DNA from 2 places in the Janthinobacterium sp. BJB301 genome. Region 2 is predicted to be linked to the other one. Evidence: predicted binding sites of a transcription regulator. Region 2 holds the regulator's gene; the other holds the start of a gene.
What was found. The regulator FliA, encoded in region 2, starts transcription of late flagellar genes. The targets are predictions, from matches to a motif close to CTAAAGTTTNNNNNNNNNNNGCCGNTA.
Positions count from the first base shown of each region.

Region 1: a site for FliA is predicted at 1,888-1,914, ahead of CSQ91_RS20535 (flagellar protein FliT). Genes of this name have one in related genera too.

Region 1 is NZ_PDZJ01000003.1:260,001-266,348, forward strand. Features, by position in the region: gene CSQ91_RS20530 (M13 family metallopeptidase) at 1-1,715, opposite strand, end outside; gene CSQ91_RS20535 (flagellar protein FliT) at 2,003-2,254, shown strand; gene CSQ91_RS20540 (type IV pilus assembly protein FimV) at 2,668-3,789, opposite strand; gene fumC (class II fumarate hydratase) at 3,962-5,356, shown strand; gene CSQ91_RS20550 (RNA-binding S4 domain-containing protein) at 5,453-5,674, shown strand; gene CSQ91_RS20555 (hypothetical protein) at 5,799-6,083, shown strand; gene bufB (MNIO family bufferin maturase) at 6,213-6,348, opposite strand, start outside.
Region 2 is NZ_PDZJ01000002.1:352,889-359,236, forward strand. Features, by position in the region: gene CSQ91_RS14900 (flagella synthesis protein FlgN) at 1-463, shown strand, start outside; gene CSQ91_RS14905 (hypothetical protein) at 512-1,366, opposite strand; gene CSQ91_RS14910 (translation initiation factor Sui1) at 1,439-1,801, opposite strand; gene motD (flagellar motor protein MotD) at 1,866-2,654, opposite strand; gene CSQ91_RS14920 (flagellar motor protein) at 2,660-3,406, opposite strand; gene CSQ91_RS14925 (RNA polymerase sigma factor FliA) at 3,388-4,119, opposite strand; gene CSQ91_RS14930 (MinD/ParA family ATP-binding protein) at 4,165-5,028, opposite strand; gene flhF (flagellar biosynthesis protein FlhF) at 5,021-6,348, opposite strand, start outside.

The sequences.
Region 1 (6,348 bases), on a different contig from region 2:
TTGGATGCCGACTGGAAGTGCGCCAGGTCGGCCGGCGTCCACCAGTCGCGCAGCTTGCCCTGGGCGTCGAACTGGGCGCCCTGGTCATCGAAGCTGTGGCTGATCTCGTGGCCGATGGTGGCGCCGATGCCGCCATAGTTGGCCGCATCGGATGCCTGCGGGTCGAAAAATGGCGGCTGCAGGATGGCGGCCGGAAAGTTCAGCGCATTTTGCAGCGGCAGGTTGACGGCATTGACCAGCTGTGCCGGCATGGCCCAGGCCTTGCGGTCAGGCGACTGGCCCAGCTTGGCCAGCTCCTGCCGGTAGTGGAACTGTTCCGCCCGCTGCACATTGCCCAGCGCATCGCCGCGCACCACGCGCAAGCCCGCATAGTTGTCCCAGCGTTCCGGATAGCCGACGCCCACGTACAGGGTCTTGAGTTTTTCCTGCGCCTGCTCCTTGGTGGCCGGCGCCATCCAGTCCAGCTTGTCGATGCGACGCGAGAAGGCGGCGACGATATTCGTCACCATGTCCTGTACGCGGGCTTTCGATTCCGGCGGGAAATAACGTTCCACGTACAGCTTGCCGACGGCGTCGCTCAGGGCCGCGTTGGTTGCCGCCAGCGCGCGCTTGCTGCGCGGCGACTGCTGCGGCGTGCCGCTCAGGGCACTGCCGTAGAAGGCGAAGCGCTGGTCGGCGGCGGCCTTCGGCAAGGTCGTGCTGAAATGGTTGATCGCGTGGAAGGCGAGGAAATCCTTCCACGTGGCCAGCGGCACGCTCGCCACCAGCGCCGCGCTGCCCGTCATGGCCGTCGGATGCCAGACGATGAAGTCCGTCTGCCTGCCCAGGCCCGCCGCCTGGAAGAAGGCCTTCCAGTCCAGGCCAGGCGCCTTGCTGGCGAAGTCGGCTGCACGCCACGCATTATTGCCCTTGGCGACATCGGCCGAATCTTCGCGGCTGGCGTGGCTGGCGGCAATTTGCTGTTCCAGCGCAAACACGCGCGCGGCGCGGGCCGGCGCATCGCGGTAGCCGGCCTGCTTGAGCATGGCGGCGATATGCGCCTGGTAGCCCGCGCGCAAGCCCTGCATGCGGGCGCTTTCCCCCTGGTAGAACGCGCGGTCGGGCAAGCCCAGCCCGCCCTGCAGCAGATAGGCCACGTTGCGCGTGGTGTCGTTCAAGTCTTGCGCCACCCACAGGCCGAACAGGTTTTCCGTATAAAAATTGGTGGCATTGAGCGGATCGACATCGGCGCGCAAGCTCTCGCCCAGCGCGCGGGCCAGCCCTGCCTGGTCGCGTATGCCATCGATCTTCTTCAGCAGCGGCTTGATCGGCGCCCAGCCTTGCGCTTCGATAGCTGACTCATCCATCCAGGAACGGTAGAAATCGCTGACCTGGCGCGCCGATGCATCCGCCTGCGGCGCCGCCGCCAGGCCTTCGACGAGGGCGATGATGCGCTCGTTGGTCGCATTGGCGAGGATGGCGAACGAACCCCAGCTGCTGCGGTCGGCGGGAATCTCCGTGCCGCGCAGCCAGTCGCCATTCACGTAATCGTAGAAATCGTCGCCGGGCAAGACAGCCGTGGGTGCCGCCATCGCGGCGGCAGGACTGGCGGCCGCTTCCTGGCCATGCGCGTGGACGACACCCCCGGCCAGGGCGATGCCGGACAGGGCCAGCGCCATGACGCGCTTGCGCCAGGAAGCAGGGAAAGAGGAAGCGGCAGCAGTGACAACGCGCATGGTGATCCTTTCAGGCAAAGTAACGACAGTAGTATGCAAAATCATAACGCGTTTTGAAGCGCCGCAACACATTCCCCTGTCACCACGACGCCAGCAGGCATGCGGCTTGGGAGGCGATTCCGGCGGCAGGTAAGCAATCATCTAAATTATTTTCATTTTTTTCAAAAACACCCTCAAGTTCCCGTTGCAGCTGCCGTTAATCTAGACAAGCGGTAATCCATTCACTAGTTACGGGTGTGCTCATGACCTCCAACGACGTTCTCTCGATGTATGAAAATATTGCAGGAATGACCAATAAAATGGTCGTGGCCGCACGTTCGAGCGACTGGGATGGCTTGGATACCCTGGAAAACCAGTGCGCCAGCGCCGCCAGCGCGACCATGACAGGCAAGGTACCCGCCCTGGCCGGCGCCTCGCGCCTGCGCAAGATCGACTTGCTCAAGCAAATCCTGGCAAATGACCGCGAAATCCGCAGCATCACGGAACCGTGGATGACGCAGCTGCCGAGCGCCATGCCAGGTTCGCGCGCCCGCATGTAAGAAACTTGCCGCACCAGAAACGACAAAAGCACCTGCGGGTGCTTTTTTTGCGTCTGCCTCCGTACCAGGGAGCGCGCCATCTGCGGCACCGGGCAAGGAGGGGGAATTTGGAAGGCGAGCCCCAGGTATCTCCTGGCGTCGCCTCGCTGCCGGTTGCATCCGGCGTTCGCGAGCACATCGTCGGCATCGCAAACCGCTTCCAGACCCAGGCGTTTATGCAACGCTACACCTGTTTGCCGCGCCACACTATCGTTGGTGACTGCGCCAGGCTGGGGCTGTTTTATCGTAGAGCAAGTCCACTGAATTAATCATATCACCATCTTTAAGAAATAAGCAACGCGATTGGCAAGCGTTTCCATGTATTTTTTCAATATCTTTTTTTATATCAAATTGTCGTGCCGCCTTGCATCGCGTTAACGCGAGAACGGCTCCGGTTCCGGCTCGGCCCCTACCCCGCCTTCCACCGCTTCCGTCAGCACGGGCACATCCTTCTTTTTGCGGCTGAAGGGCTTGCGCAGCAAGACCCAGTATTTCGACGGCGCGCCCGGCCCGGCCGCCTGCTTGCGCTTGCGCGCGACATACACGATGACCGCCGTCAGCAACAGGAAGGCCAGAGTGCCGATGCCGAGCCACAGCAAGCCATTGCCACCCGCCGCCTTCTCGCCCGCTGGCGGCACCAGGGGCTTGGGCTTGGCATGCGGCACCCGCGCCTCGGCCGGCGCGGCAGCAGGCGCAGCGACGGCGGCAGCGGTGGCAGGCTGAGCCAGCGCCTTTTGCAAGGCGCCGAGCTTGCCTTCCAATTCGCCGAGCTTCTCATTCAAAGCCGCGTTTTTCTCATCCAGCGCCACGCACGCTTGCGCCTGCTCCACATTGGCCTGCGGCGCGCAGGCGGCGACGGGCGCCGTCGCGCGGCGCAACGGCGCCGGACGCAGCGCGGGTACAGCCGGCGCGGGCGCGGCGGGCGGCGGCACGAACACGCGCGCCGGGCGCACGAGGCCCTCGGCGCGCGCGCGGGCCGCCAGCGCGGCGGCATCGGGTGACGGCGCGCCGGCCGCAGCCCGTGGCAACGGTGCGGATACGGGCGCAGGCAACGGAATCGCGGGCCGGACTGGCGCACTGACGGCAGCCGCAGGCGGGGCCGCCGTCAGCCACACGGTACCCAGGCGCACGACGGCGCCATTGCCACTGCCCAACAACAAATACAGATGCACATGACCCGCCTGGATCGCTTGCCGGGTACTCACGCGCACATAGTGGCGCCCGCCGCGTTCCAGCGGACTGATCGTCAATGTTTGCAGGGCCGGATCCATGCCGATGCCCCCGCCGCGGTACACATCGGGCGAAGCCAGGCGCACGGCCACGCCATTGGCTTCCTCGGGCGCCAGGGCTGTCAGTTCGATTTCAGCCAGCAGCGGCTGGCCCACATGCGACAGCACCGCCATCTCGCCCAGTTCGGCCGCCATGACGGGTGGCAAGGCCAGGCTGGCGGCGGCGCACGCGATCAGGGACCAACGGGGAAGGCTGCTGCTCTGCATGGACTGATCACTTTGATAACAGGATAAATAAGGGGAACTCGCCTGTCTTTAACGGCAGGAAAACGCAAAAATATAGATAGGCCAGGGTAAAAATGATGCATTACAGCATCATCCTGTGCCTTTTTTGCGCCTGGAGTACACTCGATCCACCTCTATCGATGAAAGGGATGTCATGAGTAGCAGAATCGAACGCGACAGTTTCGGCCCGATCGACGTACCCGCCGACCGGCTGTGGGGAGCGCAAACGCAGCGCTCGCTCGAGCACTTCCACATTTCCACGGAAAAGATGCCGCCCGAACTGATCGCCGCCTTGGCCACCGTCAAGCGCGCGGCCGCCCACGTCAACCTGGACTTGGGATTACTAGATGGCAAGAAAGCCGTGGCCATCACGCAGGCGGCCGACGAAGTACTGGCCGGCAAGCACGACGCGGAATTCCCTCTGGCCGTCTGGCAGACGGGCTCTGGCACGCAAAGCAATATGAACATGAACGAAGTGCTGGCCAACCGCGGTTCCGAGCTGATCGGCGGCTTGCGGGGCGCCGAGCGCCTGCTGCACCCGAACGACGACGTCAACCTGGGCCAGTCCTCGAACGATATCTTTCCGACCGCCATCCACGTGGCCGCCGCCCTGGCCGTTGCCAACACGGTCTTGCCGCCGCTGCGCCAGCTGCGCGCCACCCTGGATGCGAAAGCCACGGAATTTGCCGACATCGTCAAGATCGGCCGCACCCATTTGCAGGATGCGACGCCGCTGACCCTGGGCCAGGAATTTTCCGGCTACGTGGCGCAACTGGACTTTGCCGAGCACATCATCACGGCAGCGTTGCCGCCGCTGCTGCAACTGGCCGCCGGCGGCACGGCCGTGGGCACGGGCTTGAATGCCCACGTGGAATTTGCCGGCCGCATCGCGGCCGAGCTGGCGCGCCTGACGGGCCAGCCGTTCGAGACGGCCAGCAACAAGTTCGCCGCCCTGGCCGCCCACGACGCCCTGGTCGCCGCCCATGGCGCGCTGAAAACCCTGGCCACGGCCCTGATGAAAATCGCCAACGACGTGCGCTGGATGGCCTCCGGTCCCCGTTCCGGCCTGGGCGAAATCACCATCCCTGAAAATGAGCCGGGCAGCTCCATCATGCCGGGCAAGGTCAACCCTACCCAGTGCGAAGCGCTGACCATGCTGTGCTGCCAGGTCTTCGGCAACGACGTCGCCATCACGGTGGGCGGCGCCTCGGGCAATTTCGAGCTGAATGTCTTCAAACCCTTGATTGCGCACAACTTTCTGCAAAGCGCGCGCCTGCTGGGCGACGGCATGCGCAGCTTCGACGAGCATTGCGCCCACGGCATCGCGCCGAACCGCGAACGCATCGCCGAACTGATGGAGCGTTCCTTGATGCTGGTCACGGCGCTGGCGCCGCACATCGGCTACGACAAGGCGGCGCAAATCGCCAAGCAGGCCCAGCATGAAGGCACGACCCTGAAGGAAGCGGCGCTGGCCCTGGGCTTTGTGACGGAAGAGCAATTCAGTGCCTGGATCGTGCCCCTGGAGATGACGCGCCCCAACAAAAGCTGAGGCTGCACCCTGCATTGCTGGCGGCTTCAGGTAAACTAGGGATTAGTTGAGGTCGTCATCAAGTGTTTAAAACACATCATTGCAATAAGGGATACAATGCAAAAAGTAAGCTTTGATTTAACATCCGAGTTCGTCGAGCTGAACCAGCTGTTGAAACTGGTCGGCCTGTGCGACAGCGGTGGCGCAGGCAAGGTCATGGTCGATAGCGGCGTGGTGAAGGTCGATGGCAAGAAGGAATTGCGCAAGACCGCCAAGATCCGCGCCGGCCAGGTCGTCAGCGTGGGCGATATCCGTATCACGGTCGTCGGCCCCGCTTGATGCCGGCATGGGGCGCGAAAGCAGCCCCATGCGTCCAGCCATCACCGCTGCCAGCCGGCTGCCTGGATCAAGCTGCAACATGTCGTTATTGCCAGATAAATATCGATTGCAGAAGGGAAGCGCCATGGACCATCCCGAACAAGGTACGCGCAGCCAGGAACGCCTGATCGGCGACTTGCGCCAGGTAATAGAAAACGCGGAAGAATTGCTGCGTAACACAGACAAATACACCAGCAGCCTGTACCAGGGGGCGCGCGCCAGGCTGGAACTGGCCCTCGTCGCGGCCACAGCCGAGCTGGCCCGCTTTGAAGAAGAGCAAGTGACGCGCATGATGGACGCCACCCTGGCCGCGAATACCCTGTACCGCGATCAGACGGGCGAAGCGCGCGTGCTGCGGGCCTTCGAATAACAACGCCTGACAAAACCGTAGCGAGCGGAAGGAAGTTGTGGTTGAGAAGCGCAACTGTACGAAGGTACAGTGAGCATCGCAGACCGCAAATTACGACGCGTAGCAGGTTTTGATAGGCGTACTAAACCGTCAGGTCGTCAATACCGCATGCGCCAGCCACTGGCGCAAGTATGCGGCCAGGTCAAATGCCGGATCCAGCTCGAACGCCGCATCGAGCGCGGCGCCAAAGGTCTGCCCCTGCTGCAAGGCCAGCAATGCCGCATGC
Region 2 (6,348 bases):
ATCAGTGACTCCGTTTTCCAGCCTGCGCGACGAGCAACAGCTCATGACCACATTGCTGGCATTGATGAAAGAAGAACAGCGGCATCTGGTTGCCGCTGACATCGATGCAATCACGGAGCTCACGGTGCGCAAGACGGCACTCGTAGGACAATTGAGCCAGCTGGCGGCGCAACGCCACCAGGCGCTGGCGGCAGCCGGTTTCATGGCGGCCGAAGCGGGCATGGAAGACTGGCTGGTGGGCGCCGGCGAAGCGGAAGCGGCGCCCCTGTGGAAAGCCCTGCTCGAGACGACGCGCGAAGCCAAGGAACAAAACCGCCTGAACAGCCTGCTCGTCAACAAGCATATGGTACATACGCAAGGCGCCCTGAACGCCATGCGCCCCCCAGCCCAAAGCGGCAATTTCTACGGCCCCAGCGGCCAACCGACGACGAATACGGCCAGCCGGCGCGTCGTCATCGGCTAATCCCCCTTAGTTAACAGCAACCCGGCAAGGCGCAGCGGCCTTGCCAGCTCAACCGTGCGCGGGACGCCCCGCATGCTGGCGGTATTTCGCCACGATGGCTTGCGCCCTGGCGCTGGCCGCGGCTTGCTGCTCCGGCGTCAGCTCCGCCTGCAGCCAGTGCCAGTACTCATCCTGATACGGATTGGTGACGCCGGGCGCGAGGATATCGTCGTAGACCTGGCGCAGGGCCAGCAGGTAGCCATACGCTTGCGGCGCATCCTTGCGCACCACCTCGCCATCGCGCAAGTACGCCATCATCAGGGTAGCCACGCTGGTCAGTTCCGCCTCGTCCGCCTGCGCCGTCAGCTGGGCGATGGCTTGCCGCTTCCATGCCTGCACCAGCGGATCGTCGGGACGGTTGCGCAGCGCGCTGCGGTCGCCGAACGGGCCTTCCGACAGGAACAGGGTGGCCGCGCCCGGCACGCCCGCCTTGGCGGCGGTGGCCAGGTAGCCGAGCCGGTCCTCGCGCTGGCGCTGTGTCAGGCCCGCGCACAGCTGCTGTTGGGCGGCTTTTTCTTCCACCGTCATCTCGCGGCCCAGTTCGAATTCCATGCCCGGCAAGCGCCCTTCGTGCTGGAAGACGATGCAGTCGTCGATCAGGCTGAACGCCGCATACGCGTCTTCCGCCCTGCCGCTGGCGGCCAGGCGCGCAAGCTGCCGCCCCAGGGTCACGGGAACGGGCGCGGCATCGGCGACGGGGGCGGCGTCGATATTCAGATACGACGCCAGGCTGCGCCCCGCCGGCGCGCTGGCGGCAGCCGCATCCGCTTGCGGCGCGCCGGCGTCGGGTGCGGGCCAGTACACGAGCGCCAGTACCGCCGCGATGGCAGCGGCGCTGGCGATGCCGGTCAGTTTGCTATTCATGATGAGGTGGCGCATAAAAGGAAATGCACGTTACCACAGGCCTGCGGCACAGCCCCGCACGCCTCCGCACGCTCAGCCGCCGGCCTTTTTCGGCTGGTGGCCCAGTTTGACCAGCGCGGCCAGGATGGTGTCGACATGGTCGCCCTGCACCTCGATCACGCCATCCTTGACCGTGCCGCCCGAGCCGCACTGCGTGCGCAACTGCTTGCCCAGCAGGGCCAGCGCCATGGCGTCCAGCGGCAAACCCTTGACCACGGTGACGCTCTTGCCGCCACGGCCCTTGGTCTGGCGCGAGACGCGCACCACGCCATCGCCCGCGGGCGCCGCCTTGGCTTGCGCCTTGCATGCGCATTGCGCCAGCGGCTGGCGGCAGGCGGGGCACATGCGGCCCGTTTCGGTGGAATAGACGAGACCGCCCTGGGAGCTGCTTTTCATGAGGGAACGATAAAAGAGGAAGAAAGCGCGATTGTACCAAGCGGCAGCCCGCAGTTGACGAGCGTCAGTTGGCCGGCGCAGGCGCAGGCGCCACCGGCGCCGTCGGCACTTCCGTCACCGTTTCGGGAATGCCCGACAAAATCGTCACGGCGACCCGGCGGTTGCGCGCGCGCCCTTCCGGCGTTTCGTTCGGCGCCACGGGGATGTTGTCGGCGTGGCCGACGGCCGTCAGGCGCGACGCCTTGACGCCGCTGGCGATGAACAGGCGCACCACGGCGCTGGCGCGCGCGGCCGACAATTCCCAGTTCGAGGCAAAGTTGGAATTACTGATCGGCTGCACGTCCGTATGCCCTTCCACCTGCACGTCGTGCGTATCGTCCTTGAGCAGCACGGCGACGGCGCGCAGGGCCTGGTCCGATTCCACCGTCAGGCGCGCCGCGCCCGGGTCGAACAGCACGCTGGCATTGATTTCCACGCTCACGCCGCGGCTCGTCTGCGTGACCCGCACCTTGCCTTCCTTCACCAGCGGCGCCAGGGTGGAGGTCAGGTCCTGCGCCAGGCGCGTCATGTGTTCGCGCTCGCGGCGGATGGCTTCCGTGCGGCGTTTCAGGGCCGGGTTCGGCAGCGGAATGGCTTGCGGCGCTTCCATGATGATGGGCGGCGCGCCCTTTTCCAGGCTGAAGGCCTGGCCGATGGCATTCTGGAAGACGCGGTATTTGCCTTCGTTAACTTGCGAAATCGCGTACATGACAACGAAGAAGGCGAACAGCAGGGTGATGAAGTCGGCGTACGAGATCAGCCAGCGGTCCTGGTTGTCCGGTTCCTCGTCATACTTCCTGCGCGCGCGCCGCATCATGGTCAGTGCTCGTGCAGCAGGCTGGAAACGCGCTCTTCGATGATGCGCGTATGGTCGCCCGTGGCGATGTCGTACAGCACGGCGGCCGTGATTTCATATTGCACCACGCGGCGCGAAACGATGGCCTTGAGTTTATTCGCCACCGGCAGGAACAGCAGGTTGGCCAGGCCGACGCCATAAATCGTCGAGACAAACGCCACGGCGATGCCGCCGCCCAGCTTGCTCGGATCGGTGAGGTTTTCCATCACGTGGATCAGGCCCAGCACGGCGCCCAGGATGCCGATGGTCGGCGAATAGCCGGCCGCCGATTCCCACACCTTGACGGCCTGGCGTTCGGCCATTTCATAGGCGGAGATTTCCACGTCGAGCAATTGGCGCAGCTTGTCGGGCGCGATGCCGTCGACGATCATCCTCAAGCCCTTGGCGTTGAAGCGGTCGGCCGTGTTTTCCATCAGGCGCTCGAGCGCAAGCGGGCCGTCGCGCCGCGCCGTCAGGCTCCACTGCCCGATGTCGCGCGCCAGCGCGGCACGCGTGTCGGCCGGTGGCAAAAACACCCAGCGCAGCATTTCCAGGCCGCGCACGAAGGTGCGCAGCCGCGTTTGCAGCAGCACGGCGCCGAAGGTGCCGATGACAACGATGGCAAAGGCGGCCGGCTGCAGCAGGGAGGCCATCTTGCCGCCTTCCAGTGCCTGGCCGACCAAAAGGCCCGCCAGCGCCAGCGCCAGCCCGATTACGCTGGACCAGTCCACGCCTGCTCCCTCAAGGTTGCGCGCAGGCGCGCGACGGCCTGGGTATGCAGCTGCGAGACGCGCGATTCCGACACGCCCATCACCGCGCCGATCTCCTTCAGGTTCAGCTCTTCTTCGTAATACAGGCCCATGAGTATTTTCTCGCGTGGTGGCAGCGCGTCGATGGCATCGATCACGGATTGCCGGAAATCGGTATCGAGCAGGGAACGCAAGGGATCGCTGTCCTCGTCCACGCAGTGGCGGTCGAGGAAGCTGTCATTGCCGTCCGGGTCATGAAAGTCTTCGTAGTACACGAGCTGGTGGCCGCCGCCGTCGCCCAGCATTTCCTGGTAGTCGGCCAGCGACATTTTCAGCAGTTTCGCCACTTCCGACTCCGTCGGCGGATGGCCGAGGCGCTGCTGCAGGGTGCTCATCGCCTCTTCGATCTTGCGCATGTTCTGGCGCATGCTGCGCGGCAGCCAGTCGCTGGTGCGCAATTCGTCGAGCATGGCGCCGCGGATGCGCAGCACGGCATACGTCTCGAACTGCGCGCCATGCGTCTCTTCATAGCGGCTAATGGCATCGAGCAGGCCGATCATGCCGGCCTGGATCAGGTCATCGACCTCGACCGAAGGCGGCAATTTCGCCTTCATATGGTGCGCCAGACGCTTCACCAGCGGAATGTGCTCCGTCAGCAAATAGTCCTTGTTCGATTTCCCTTTGACCGTGTACATAGGCTGCTTATTGTTTTCTCATCTTATCTGGTGCTACGGTTCGATTCAGGCGCTGAACTGGTGCGGGCTCCCCGTCTGGTACAAGGTGCCGCCAAGCACCGGTGCCGCCGAACGGGCCAGCCGCTCGGCCAGTCCGCGAAACGCCACCGACGCGCCCGCCAGCGGAAACGCATCGACCACGCTGCGGCCCAGCCGCGCCGCGCGGTGCAGATACTCGTCGGCAGGCACCGAACCCATCGAGGTCAGCTTCACGGCCAGGTAGCGGCTCGCCGCCTGCGCCATATTATCGTATACCACTTTTGCCTCGGATTCGGAAGCGCCGGTGACGAGAATGCCGAACGGACGGCGTCCCAGCTCCTGGCTCAGGCGCTTGATCAGGCAGTACGCCGCCTTGATCGAGGTGGCGCTGGTCGAGACTTGCACGACGATATCGGACGACGCCATCAGCGGCACGGGGAAGCAATCGCCCTCGTCGGCCACGACGCCGTCGACCAGCACGATGCCGCTCTGGCGCGCCATCACCTCGAACGTCTTGCCCAGCCGGCGCAGTTCGTCCTCGCCCGCATAGTCCATGCTGTCCATCAAATGGTTGCGCGCACCCAGGCTGGCCACGCCGAAGCCTTGCGGCACCTGGTGGATGACCTGGTTCAAGCCGCACTGCTGGCGCGCCACGTCGCGCAGGCTGGCGCCGTGCGCCAGTCCCAGGCGCGCCGCCACGCCATCGCTGCCGCCGCTGGCGTCGAGCAGCAGCACGTCATTGCCGCCGTAGACGAGCGACGCGCCCAGGTTGACCAGCATGGCGCCCTTGTCGTCCTGCGGCGTGGCCGAGAGGAACGTCATGACGCGCGGCTGCGGGCCGGCCAGCATGCGGCGCAAGCCTTCGGCCTGGTCGAAATCGAAATTAGCCAAGGTGCACCCCGCGCGCTTCATTGTTGCGGGCGGCCGCCTGCGCCATCAGCAGCGGCAGTTCGGCATCGGAAAACTGCGTGGCCGCCGCATCGCGCTTGAGCTTGAAGGCGCGGTCGATCAGGTAGCCGCGGTCGGCCAGGTACAGGTCTTCCGGCACGCGCTGGCCATTCGACACATAAAACAGGTTCAGCTTCTGGCGGATCACCACGTCGAGCACGTTGCCGATCGAGGCCGCTTCATCGAGCTTGGTCATGATGCAGCCGGCCAGGCCACTGCCCTGGTAGGCGCGCACCACTTCGTTCAACGTTTCCTGCGTCGCCGTGGAGTTCAGGCACAGCAGGCGTTTCACATCGGCGCCGGCGCCCGACAGCATGGCCACCTGTTCCGTGACCATCTGGTCGCGCTGGCTCACGCCCACCGTATCGATCAGCACCGTATGCTTGTTCTTCAATTCCTTCAGGGCGATGCGCAAGTCCGCCTCGTCCTTCACGGAATGCACCATCACGCCGAGGATCTTGCCGTAGATGCGCAGCTGTTCGTGCGCGCCGATACGGTAGGCATCGGTGGTGATCAGGGCCAGTTTTTCCGGGCCGTGGCGCATCACGCAGCGGGCCGCCAGCTTGGCCGTGCTGGTGGTCTTGCCGACGCCGGTCGGGCCCACGAGGGCAAACACGCCGCCCTGCTCCAGCATGGCGTCTTCATTGGCCACCGTATTCAGGTTGCGGCTGAGGACGGTCTTGATCCAGCGCATGCTTTGCGCGCCATCGAGGCCGGCCGGCAGCTTGTCGATCAGGTAGCGCGCCAGGCTGGCCGAGAAGCCGGCGGCCAGCATTTCGCGCAGCACGACGGCTTTTTGCGGCTCGCGCTGCTGCGTCGAACCCCACGAGATTTCCGCCAGCTGGGTTTCCATCATGCCGCGCATGGCGCGGATTTCATTCATCATGCCGCTCATCTCGGCGGCGGCGTTTTCCTTGACGTGCGCCAGCGCGCTGGCCATCATCTGCTGCATGCGGGCCATGTCCACTGGCTCGGAGGCAGCCTGGCGCGGTGCGGCAGGACGTGGCGCGGCCGGGCGCTGGGCCGGGGCGGCCGGACGCTGCGGCGTGGCGAACTGGGTCTGCAACTGGGGACGGGGCTGGGCCATTTCGGAAGCGGCCGGCGGCGACGCCAGCGAAGCGGCATCGTCATTGGCCAGCGCGAGGATTTCCACCACGCCATCGGCCTGGCGGTTCGACAAGATCACGGCATCGGGGCCCAGCGCTTCACGCACCTTGCGCAGCGCATCGCGCGACGAGGCGCCCGTAAATTTCTTCACATTCA